One region of the Modestobacter versicolor genome, then DNA from elsewhere that is predicted to be linked to it. Evidence: riboswitches for the same ligand, from Rfam matches in the RefSeq annotation. Region 1 holds a riboswitch; the other holds the start of a gene.

Region 1 (5,013 bases):
GGTCGACTGCGGCGACCCGAACGGCTGGGCGGTGCTGGCCGACACCCTGCGGGTGCAGCGCGGCGCCGCGGAGGCCGAGCGCCAGCTCCGCGGGGCCGCCGGTCGCGGGAACGCCTCGGCGGCCCTGGAGCTGGCCTACGACCTGCGCGAGTCCGGGCGCCAGCTGGAGGCCTGGCACTGGGTGCAGGTGGCGGCGGACGCCGGTGACGACGTCGCGGCGGCCACCCTGGCCTGCTGGCGCTGGGACGAGACCCGCGACCCCTCGCTGGAGCCGCTGCTGCGCGCCGGCGTCGCCGTCTACGAGCACGCCCGCACCAGCCTGTCCCACCTGCTCCGCGGCACCGACCGCGTCGAGGAGGCCCGGGCGCTGCTCGAGGAGGGCGCGCTGCACGGCGAGGTCGCCAGCTGGCTGCCGCTGGGCAACCTCTACCGCGACGAGCTGGACGACGACATCGCCGCCGAGGCCGCCTACCGGGCCGGCATCGAGGGCGGTGACCTGCACTCCCACCACAACCTGGGCGTGCTGCTGCTCGACGCCGGTGACGTCGACGGCGCCATCGAGCACTTCTCCATCGCCGCCGCAGGCGGCGACGACCTGGCCGCCCGGGTGCTGCGCGAGGTCCTGGCCGAAGAGGACTAGCGCCTCAGGCCGGCCACCAGCCGGCGAAGTGGTGCACCGGGCCGTGCCCGGACCCCACCTCCAGCGCTGCGCCGGCGACCAGCGCGGCCTGCAGGTAGTCGCGGGCGCCCTCGACCAGCGGCGCCCACTCGGTCGGCTGGTCCGGCGCGGCCAGCCGGGTGCGGGCGGCCAGCGCCGCCAGCGCCGAGGAGAGCGTGCAGCCGGTGCCGTGGGTCGACGTGGTGTCCACCCGCGGCCGGCGGGTCTGCAGCACCCCGTCGGTGGTGACCAGCACGTCGACGCTCTCCGCGCCGCCGAGGTGCCCGCCCTTGAGGAGCACCGCGCCCGGGCCGAGGGCCAGCAGCGCCTGGGCCTGGGGCGCCAGCTCCTCGACCGTCGTCGCCGGCGCCACGTCCAGCAGCGCGGCGGCCTCCGGCACGTTCGGCGTGATCAGGTCGGTGACCGGCAGCAGCACCGTGCGGACGGCGTCGACCGCGTCCTCGGAGATCAGCCGGTCGCCGCTGGTGGCCACCATGACCGGGTCGCAGACCACCGGGCCGGACGGGCGGTCGGCGAGCACCGCGGCCACCTCGCGCACGACCTCCGCCGTCCCGAGCATGCCGAGCTTGGTGGCGTGCACGGTGACGTCGGCCAGCAGCGTGCGCAGCTGCTCCCCCACGAACTCCGCCGGGACGGCGTGCACCCCGGTGACGCCGCGGGTGTTCTGCGCGGTCAGCGCGGTGAGCACCGCGGTGCCGTAGGCGCCCAGCGCGCTGAAGGTCTTCAGGTCGGCCTGGACCCCGGCCCCGCCGCTGGGGTCGCTGCCGGCCACGGTGAGCGCGACGGCCGCCGTCACGCCGGCACCCGCTCCCCGGCGAGCGCGGCGCGCAGCGTGCGGGCGGCGGCCGCGGGGTCGGCGGCCGCGCAGACGTCGGAGACCACGCAGATGCCGTCGACCCCGGTCGCGGCGACCGCGGCGGCGGTGTCCGCGTGGATGCCGCCGATCGCCACCGACGTCAGCCCGCCGGCCCGGGCCCGGGCGGCGAGCGCGCGGGTGCCCTCCAGGCCCAGCGCCGCCCCGGTGTCGGGCTTGGTGGGCGTCGACCACACCGGGCTCAGGCCGACCAGGTCGACGGTGCCCGCGGGGAGCGCCAGCACGTCGTCCAGCTCGGCCGCCGAGCCCACCGACACCCCGATCAGCGCGTTCGGCCCGAGCAGGTCCCGCACCTCGGGCGCGGGCAGGTCGTCCTGGCCGACGTGCACGCCGTCCGCGCCGGTCAGCAGCGCGACGTCCACGGCGTCGTTGACGATCAAGCGCACCGACGGCGTCGCCGCGAGCACCGCCTGCACCGCGCGGGTGAGCGCCAGCAGCTCGCGGCGGCTCGCCGTCTTGTCCCGCACCTGGACGGCGGTCACCCCGCCGGCCACCGCAGCGGCCACCACCTCCGGCACCGACCGGGGCGCGCACAGCGCGGTGTCGGTGACCAGGTAGAGCGTCGGGTCGAACGGGCGGGACATCAGGACAGCTGGGCGCGGAGCAGGGTCTCGCCGTCCACGGCGTCCAGCGCGTCCAGCCAGCGGATCGCGAACGTGCCCGGCCCGTCGGCGAGCGCGGCCGCGGCCTCGGCCGCCAGCGCGACGTGCGCGTGGGCGGCGACCGTGGCGGTCACCAGGTCACCGGCGGTGGCGACGTAGGCGGCGACGATCGCGCCGAGCGCGCAGCCGGCGCCGGTGGTGCGGGTCAGCAGCGGCGAACCGCCGCCCACCCGGACGACGGTGTCCCCGTCGGTGACGACGTCGACCGGACCGCTGACCGCGACCACCCCGCGGGTGCGCCGGGCCAGCTCGCCGGCGGCCTCCAGCGCGTCGTCCGGGTCGGCGGTGCTGTCGACGCCCCGCCCGCCCTTGCCGGCACCGGCCAGCGCCAGCACCTCCGAGGCGTTGCCGCGGACGACCGTGGGGCGCAGCTCGACCAGGTCGGCGGCGAGCTCGGTGCGGAAGGTCAGCCCGCCGACCGCGACCGGGTCGAGCACCCAGGGGGTGCCGGCCTCGTTGGCCGCCCGCGCGGCCAGCCGCATCGCCTCGGCGGTGCGCTGCTGCACGGTGCCCACGTTCACCAGCACCGCGGAGGCGATGGCGGCGAACTCCCCGGCCTCGGCCGGGTCGTCGACCATGGCCGGCGCGGCCCCGATGGCCAGCAGCGCGTTGGCGGTGATGGTCTGCACCACCGTGTTGGTCAGGCAGTGCACCAGGGGTGCGGAGTCGCGCAGCGCCGTGGAGGCAGCACGCAGAGAGGTGGCGTCCATCGCCGGGCCATCCCTTCGCCAGTGTCAGCTGGAGCAGGTTCGACGGGTGTGATCTCAGTCCCCGGTGGGACACCCCGTGCCGGCCAGCGACGCTAGCACCGCTCGCCGTCACCCGGTCGGGTGATGCCCGGGCTCAACGTCGCGCCCCGACCGGTCGATGGGTGGGCGTGAGGTCCCGTCTGCGCCGCCACCGGCGGCCGCGCTCTGCGCGCACCGCGGCAGCCGTCGCCGCGGGCAGCTCGCTCGTGCTCGCCGCGGGGCTGGTCTGGCACTCCGCCTACGCCGGCTTCAGCGACTCGACCACGCCCAAGGCGCTGCCCACGGTCAGCACCGGCACCCTGACCCTCACCGACGACGACTCCGCGGTGCGGATGTTTACCGCCACCGGCCTCAAGCCCGGCGCCACGGCCACCGAGTGCATCGCCGTCACCGCCAGCGGGTCGCCGTCCACCGTGCGGCTCTACGGCACCGGCCGGAGCACCACCAACGGGCTGGCCGGCCAGCTGGCCCTCACCGTGGCCGTCGGCACCGGCGGCAGCAGCAGCACCTGCGCCGGCTTCACCACCTCCGGCGCGGCCGCCTACACGGGCACCGTGGCCGCCTTCCCGACCGACAGCTGGGCGGTCGGCGTCGGCAGCTGGACGACGACCGGCGGCGCCCCGACCACCCGCGTCTACCGGATCAGCTACACGCTGCCGGCGTCCACGCCGAACAGCGTGCAGAGCGGTACCGCCACGCTCACCTTCGTCTGGGAGGCCCGGACCCGGTGACCGCTCCCCTGCCCCCGACCTGGCGCGCCTCCCGTGCCGCCCTCGTGCTCAGCACGGTGGCCCGCGCGCTGCTGGGCACGCTGGCGTTGCTGCTGCTCGCCTCCGTCGCGCCCACCGCCGTCGGCTGGGAGACCAGCGTCGTGCTCTCCGGCTCGATGGAGCCAGGCGTCTCCCCCGGTGACGTCGCCGTCGTCCGGCCGGTGGCCGCCGCGGAGCTGGCGGTCGGCCAGGTGCTGCTCGTCGACGACCCGGCCGCGCCCGGCCAGCTGCGGCTGCACCGGCTCGTCGGCATCGAGGACGGCGGCCTGCAGCTGCAGGGCGACGCCAACGCGTCCCCGGACCCGCAGCTCGTCGACCCCTCCGCCGTCCACGGGGTCGGGGCCCTGCGGCTGCCCGCTCTCGGCCTGCCGGTGCTGTGGGCCACCGAGGGGCAGCTGCTGCCGCTGGCCGGCAGCGCCGCCGTCCTGGCCGCGCTCGTCGCCCTGGCCCTGCTGCACCGGGCACCCGAGGACCCCGACCGCCCGGCTCCCCCGGCACCCCGCGGTCGCCGGCGGCTCGGCCGGGCCGGCCGCGTCGTGGTGCCGGCGACGGCGCTGGGGCTCACCGCACTGCTGGGCGTGCTGCCCGGGCTCTCCGCCGCCGGGGCGACGTTCACCGCGACCACCGCCAACGACGCGAACACCTGGGCCGCCGCCCGGTACTTCAGCTGCACCTCCGCCGGCGCCAGCGCGCCCGCCTACCTGGCCCTGCAGGAGTCCGCCGGGCCGACCGCGGTCAACAGCGGGATCTACGCCGGGTCGGTGAACGGCTTCTACAGCAGCACCGGGGTGACCTACCGGGTGCCCGGGCCGGTCTGCGGTGGCGACGGCAAGGCGGTCCGGCTCAACGGCAGCTCCGGGTACGTGTACTCGACGTCGGCCGTCTCCAACCCGCAGGTGTTCAGCGTCCAGCTGTGGTTCGCCACCTCCACGACCAGCGGCGGCAAGCTCATCGGCTTCGGCAACGGCACCAACGGCGCGGCGTCCAGCCAGTACGACCGGCACGTCTACATGACCAACTCCGGCAAGCTGACCTTCGGCGTGTACGACGGCGACCACGAGACGACGACGTCGCCGGGCTCGTACAACAACGGCGCCTGGCACCAGATGACGGCGACCTTCTCCCCCGACACCGGGCTGCGGCTCTACGTGGACGGCGCCCTGGTGGCCTCCCGCCGGCAGGCGACCAGCGCCGAGGTCTTCACCGGGTTCTGGCGGGTCGGCTACGACACGATCGGCACCAACTGGGCGGGCACGCCGGACAGCCCGTACTTCGCCGG
Region 2 (5,013 bases), 490 kb from region 1:
AGATCGCGCCCGAGCTGCTCGGCGCCGCGGCGCACCCCGCCGGCAAGCGGGTCGCCGAGCCGCTGACACCGCCCGCGTGGTGGCTGGTCCAGGAGGACGCGAGCGGCGCGATCGAGCGCGTCGTGGACGGTCCCTTCCACGACCGGATGGAGGCCGACTGGGCCGCCCTGGCCGGTGGCTCGGCCGAGGCGGGTCGCCCCGTGTACGGCGTGCTGCGGCTCGACGGCCGGCTGGTGCGCCGGCAGTCGCCGCAGGAGCAGGCCTGGCTGGCCGAGCTCGGTGAGCAGCTCGACCGGCTGCCCGAGGACTGGGACGGGCCGCTGGCCGACGAGGACGAGCTGGTGACCCTGGTGGTCGAGGTCGCCGCCGCGCTGGTCGAGGCGGGGCTTCCGCTGCACGACTGCGCGGGTGACGGCGTGTCCGGCGGCGTCTGCCTGACGCCGGAGCCGAGCCGGGGCGGGGTGCTGGTCAGCTGGCACCAGCACGACCGGATGAGCCGGGAGCAGGTGCGGGGTGCGGAGACCGACGCGGCCGTGCAGCAGACGATGAACGGTGCGATCACCGACTGCCTGCGCCAGTTGGGCTTCGACGCCGAGTCGCTGGGGGAGTCCGGCTGCTCGCTGGTCACCGCCGCCGAGCGGTGGTGGTGACGGCCCGCTGACGTCAGCCGGCGTCGGCCCAGGACCCGACGACGGCGACGTCCAGCGGGAAGTCGACCGGGAAGCCGCCGAACAGCAGCCGACCGGCCTCGGCGGCGGCCCGGCGCACCTCGTCGCTGACCGCGTCGGCCAGCTCGGCCGGGGTGTGCACGAGCACCTCGTCGTGCAGGAAGAAGACCAGATGCGGGCGCTCGGCGAGGGCCCCGGAGCCCAGCCGCCACAGCCGGTTGCGGAGATCGGCGAGCCAGCACAGCGCCCACTCCGCGCCGGTGCCCTGGACGACGAAGTTGCGGGTGAAGCGGCCCCAGGCGCGGCGGTGCCGGTCGCGGTCCTCGCGCGAGCCGCCCGGGTCGGCGGGCTCGCCGAGGTCGACCCCCTGCTCGGCCCACTCGCCGGTCGGCACCGGCGACCCGCGGCCGAGCAGCGTGTGCACCACCTCGCCGCGCTCCCCGGCGCGGGCGGCCTCCTCGACCAGGCCGATCGCCCGCGGGTAGCGGCGGGTGAGCCGCGGCATCATCCGGCCGCTCTCGCCGCGGGTGCCGCCGTACATCGCGCCGAGCATCCCGACCTTGGCCTCGGCCCGGGTCGCGACCGCGCCGCTGTCGACCATGCCCTGGTAGAGGTCGGACGCCCGGGCCGCCTCGGCCATCGCCGCGTCGCCGCTCATCCCGGCCAGCACCCGCGGCTCCAGCTGGGCGACGTCGGCCACCACGAACCGCCAGCCCTCGTCGGCGACCGCCGCCGGCCGCACCTGCAGCGGCACCGACAGCGCGCCGCCGCCGTTGGACGCCCACCGCCCGGTGACCACCCCGCCCGGCACGAAGTACGACCGGAACCGGCCGTCGCGCGCCCAGGTGTCCAGCCAGTTCCAGCCGTTGGCCTGCAGCAGTCGGGAGAGCTTCTTGTACTCCAGCAGCGGTGGGACGCACGGGTGGTCGAGCTGCTCGAGGGTCCACGAGCGGGTGTCGGGGACCGGCAGGCCCGCCGCCTGCAGCGCGCGCAGCAGCCCGGTGGGGGAGTCGGGGTTCAGGTCGGGCACCCGCAGCGCCGCGCGGATCTCGGCCAGCAGCTGCTCGAGCACCGCCGGCCGCTGACCCGGCGCCGGCCGGGGGCCGAGCAGCTCGGTGAGCAGCCGGTCGTGCACGTCGGCGCGCCAGGGCAGCCCGGCGTGGGTCATCTCGGCGGCCACCAGCGCGCCGGAGCACTCGGCGGCCAGCAGCAGCCCGAGCCGCCCGCGCTGGGCCGACGCGGCCAGGGCCGCCTGCTGGCGGTCGTGCTCGGCGGCCGGGTCGAGCCGGTCGGCGGGGTCGGCCAGCGGGAACAGCGCCGGGTCGCCGGGCACCACCGGCTCCAGCGCCCGCCACCCCTCGGCGTCCGGCCCGCGCAGCACGGCCTGGTCGACGAACGGCGACCGGCGGAGCACGGCGTGGCAGAGCCGCAGGTCGACGCAGCGCTCGACCCGGACCCCGGCGTCCAGCAGGGCCGGGTACCAGCGGGTGGTGTCGTCCCAGACCCACCGCGGCCGCTCGGCCTCCCGGTCGCGGACGAACGCGGGCAGCTCGTCGGCCGGCAGCGTCCGCACCGCGCCGTCGGCGAGCTCGCGCACCTCGACGGCGTCGCCGGGGCGGCGGGTGAGCAGCACCCGCACCGCCGGGGCCTCCGGGACCGTCACGACGGCAGTGTCGCCCGGGGGTCCGACGGTCCGGTCAGCGGCCGGACCACGCCGCGTCGAAGAAGCCGACCTCCAGCTGCATCGCCCGCCGGTAGGCCCGGTGCAGCTCCTGGTGCGCCGGGGCGGCGTCGAGCAGTTCCTCCAGGGTGCCGGCCAGCTCCTCGAACGCCGGGTCGGCGTAGGTGGTGATCCACTCGGCGTAGTCGCCGGCGCCGGCCGCCTCCGGCCCGAGCGACTGCCCGAGGAAGGCGTACAGCCGCATGCACGGCACCATCGCCGCGCAGGTCAGCGCGGTGTCGCCGCGGAAGGCGGTGGCCAGCAGGAAGTCGGTGTAGGCGAGCGTGGCCGGCAGCGGCTCGACCCGGCCGAGGTCGATGTCCCAGCGCGCGGCGTAGGAGCCGTGCAGTCGCAGCTCCTCGCGCACCCCGGCGAGCAGGTCGGCGAAGGCGTCCAGCCCGGCCCGGTCGGTGCTGTGCGCAGCCCCGAGGGCGTAGGCCCGGGCGAAGGCCTCCAGGAAGAAGGCGTCCTGGGCGACGTAGCCGGCGAACCGCTCGCGCGGCAGCGAGCCGTCGGCCAGCGCGGTGACGAAAGGATGGGCCAGCGCTGCCTGGGCCAGGTCGGCGTTCTCCGCCCACAGGGCGGCCGAGGTGCTCATGCCGCCCCCATCGCCATGTCCCAGAACGCGGTCTCGGCGGCGACCAGCTCGATGAAGACCGCGTCGTCCACCGGGCCGCCCACGGCGTCGGCCGCCTGCGCCAGCCCGGCGACGTAGCCGGCGAAGCCCGGCACGGTCCAGTGCTCGACGAACTCCCGGTACTCCGGGGCCCCGGGCAGCGCCGCGGACCAGGCGTCCAGGTAGGTGCGCTCGATCGTCCACAGCGCCTGCAGCGCGGTCGGGACGTCGGCGGCGTCGAGGCGCTCCAGCAGCGCGGCGTAGGCGGCGGTGGCCGGCAGCGCCGGGGCCGAGAGGTCGAGCGCGCGGACGGCGGCCTGCTCCTCGAACCAGGCCAGCTCCTCGACCAGCGCGACCAGCCCGCCGGCGAGCACCGCCTGGGCCGGGCGCGGGGCGCGGGCGAGCAGCCGGGCCTGGAAGCGCAGCAGGTCGGCGACGAAGCGCGCGTCCTGCACCAGCCAGGTGTCGAACGCCGCGCGCGGCACCGCACCGTCGCGCACCGCGGCGAGGAACGGGTGGGCAGTGGCGCCGCGCCAGGCGTCGGCGTGGCGCTGGAGCAGCTCGGCGACCGGCACGCGCCGGACTCTACGAGAGGGCCTAGGGTGGGCGACGTCATGGCTCGAGGCCATGTGCGGGAGCTCGGAGGACCGGGCTGAGAGGGCGGCTGACACGCCGCCGACCGCTGGAACCTGACCGGGTAATGCCGGCGTAGGGAGCACTGCCATGAGCACGTCAGAGTCCGTCCGCACGCCCGCGGGCGACGCCCCGCTCACCCTCGGCGAACCGCCGGCCCGCACCCTGGGCACCCGCGACCAGCTGGGCCTGTTCGGCAACCTGGGCATCAGCCTGCTGCTGCCGGTCGCGGCCGTCTTCGTCGTCCTGCCCGACCGGCCGCTCGCGGTGACCCTCGGCGCGGTCGCCGTCGGCGCCGTCATCGGCGCGGTGCTGCTGGGCGCGGGCGCGGCGGCCGGGGCCCGCGAGGGCGTGCCGGCGATGGTCCTGCTGCGCGGGCTGCTCGGCCGGCGGGCGTCCTACCTGCCCACCGCGTTCAACCTGGTGCAGTGCGTCGGCTGGGCCACCTTCGAGATCGTCATCATCGCCGAGGCGGCCTCCCGGGTCCTCGACGCGCCGCGCTGGCCGTTCGTGCTGGCCGCCGGGGTGCTGGCCACCGCCATGGCGCTGCGCCCGCTCGGCGTGGTCCGGGTGCTGTCGCGCTACGCCGTCTGGGCCGCGCTGGCCGCGATCGTCTACTTGTACGTCCAGGTGCTCCGCGAGCCGCTGCCGCCGCTCACCGGGGGCGCCGGGACGTCGTTCTGGACGGCGGCGGACATCGTCATCGCGCTGCCGATCTCCTGGTTCCCGCTCGCCGCCGACTACACCCGGCACGCCCGCTCGGCCCGGGGCGCCTTCACCGGGGCCACGGTCGGCTACGGCATCGCCACCTTCGTGATGTTCACCCTGGGCGTGCTGGCGCTGGCGGCCTACGGCAGCGCCGGCCTGGACGTCGTCGACGCGCTGCTGGCCGTGCCGCTGGGCGCCCTCGCGGTGCTGGTGCTGATCACCGTCGAGCTGGACGAGGCGTTCGCGAACCTGTACTCGACGGCGGTGTCGGCGCAGAACGTCGTCGCCCGCTGGGACCGCCGGGTGCTCGCGCTCGTCGTCGGCACGGTCGCCACGCTGCTGGCGCTGACCTTCGACATCGCCGCCTACGAGCCCTTCCTGTTCCTCATCGGCGCGGTGTTCGTGCCGCTGGTGGGCGTCTTCGTCGTCGCCTACTGGCTGCTGCCGCAGGGCCGCTGGGACACCTCGGACACCGCACCGGGCCGGCTGCTCCTGCTGCTGCCGTGGCTCGCCGGCTTCGTCGCCTACCAGCTGACGCTGCCCACGTACTTCTCCGGCGTCGGTGCGGGCTGGACGACGTGGTGGAGCGCCCGCCAGGGCGACCTGGGCATCGACCCGGCCAACGGCTGGTCGGCGTCGCTGGTCAGCCTGGCCGTCGCCGGGGTGCT

The links. A riboswitch is a leader RNA that binds a small molecule or an ion and turns the genes downstream of it on or off. The one in region 1 is predicted to bind thiamine pyrophosphate.
Region 2: linked by a shared signal. The riboswitch ahead of FHX36_RS18180 (purine-cytosine permease family protein) and the one ahead of thiM (hydroxyethylthiazole kinase) in region 1 are both predicted to bind thiamine pyrophosphate.

Annotation. Positions count from the first base shown of each region.
Region 1 is NZ_JACIBU010000001.1:3,223,562-3,228,574, forward strand. It holds gene FHX36_RS15725 (tetratricopeptide repeat protein) at 1-640, shown strand, start outside; gene thiD (bifunctional hydroxymethylpyrimidine kinase/phosphomethylpyrimidine kinase) at 645-1,475, opposite strand; gene thiE (thiamine phosphate synthase) at 1,472-2,137, opposite strand; gene thiM (hydroxyethylthiazole kinase) at 2,137-2,925, opposite strand; TPP riboswitch at 2,919-3,012, opposite strand; gene FHX36_RS15745 (hypothetical protein) at 3,093-3,695, shown strand; gene FHX36_RS15750 (LamG-like jellyroll fold domain-containing protein) at 3,692-5,013, shown strand, end outside.
Region 2 is NZ_JACIBU010000001.1:3,716,803-3,721,815, forward strand. It holds gene FHX36_RS18160 (hypothetical protein) at 1-650, shown strand, start outside; gene FHX36_RS18165 (bifunctional 3'-5' exonuclease/DNA polymerase) at 664-2,331, opposite strand; gene FHX36_RS18170 (TenA family protein) at 2,366-2,986, opposite strand; gene FHX36_RS18175 (thiaminase II/PqqC family protein) at 2,983-3,579, opposite strand; TPP riboswitch at 3,626-3,736, shown strand; gene FHX36_RS18180 (purine-cytosine permease family protein) at 3,728-5,013, shown strand, end outside.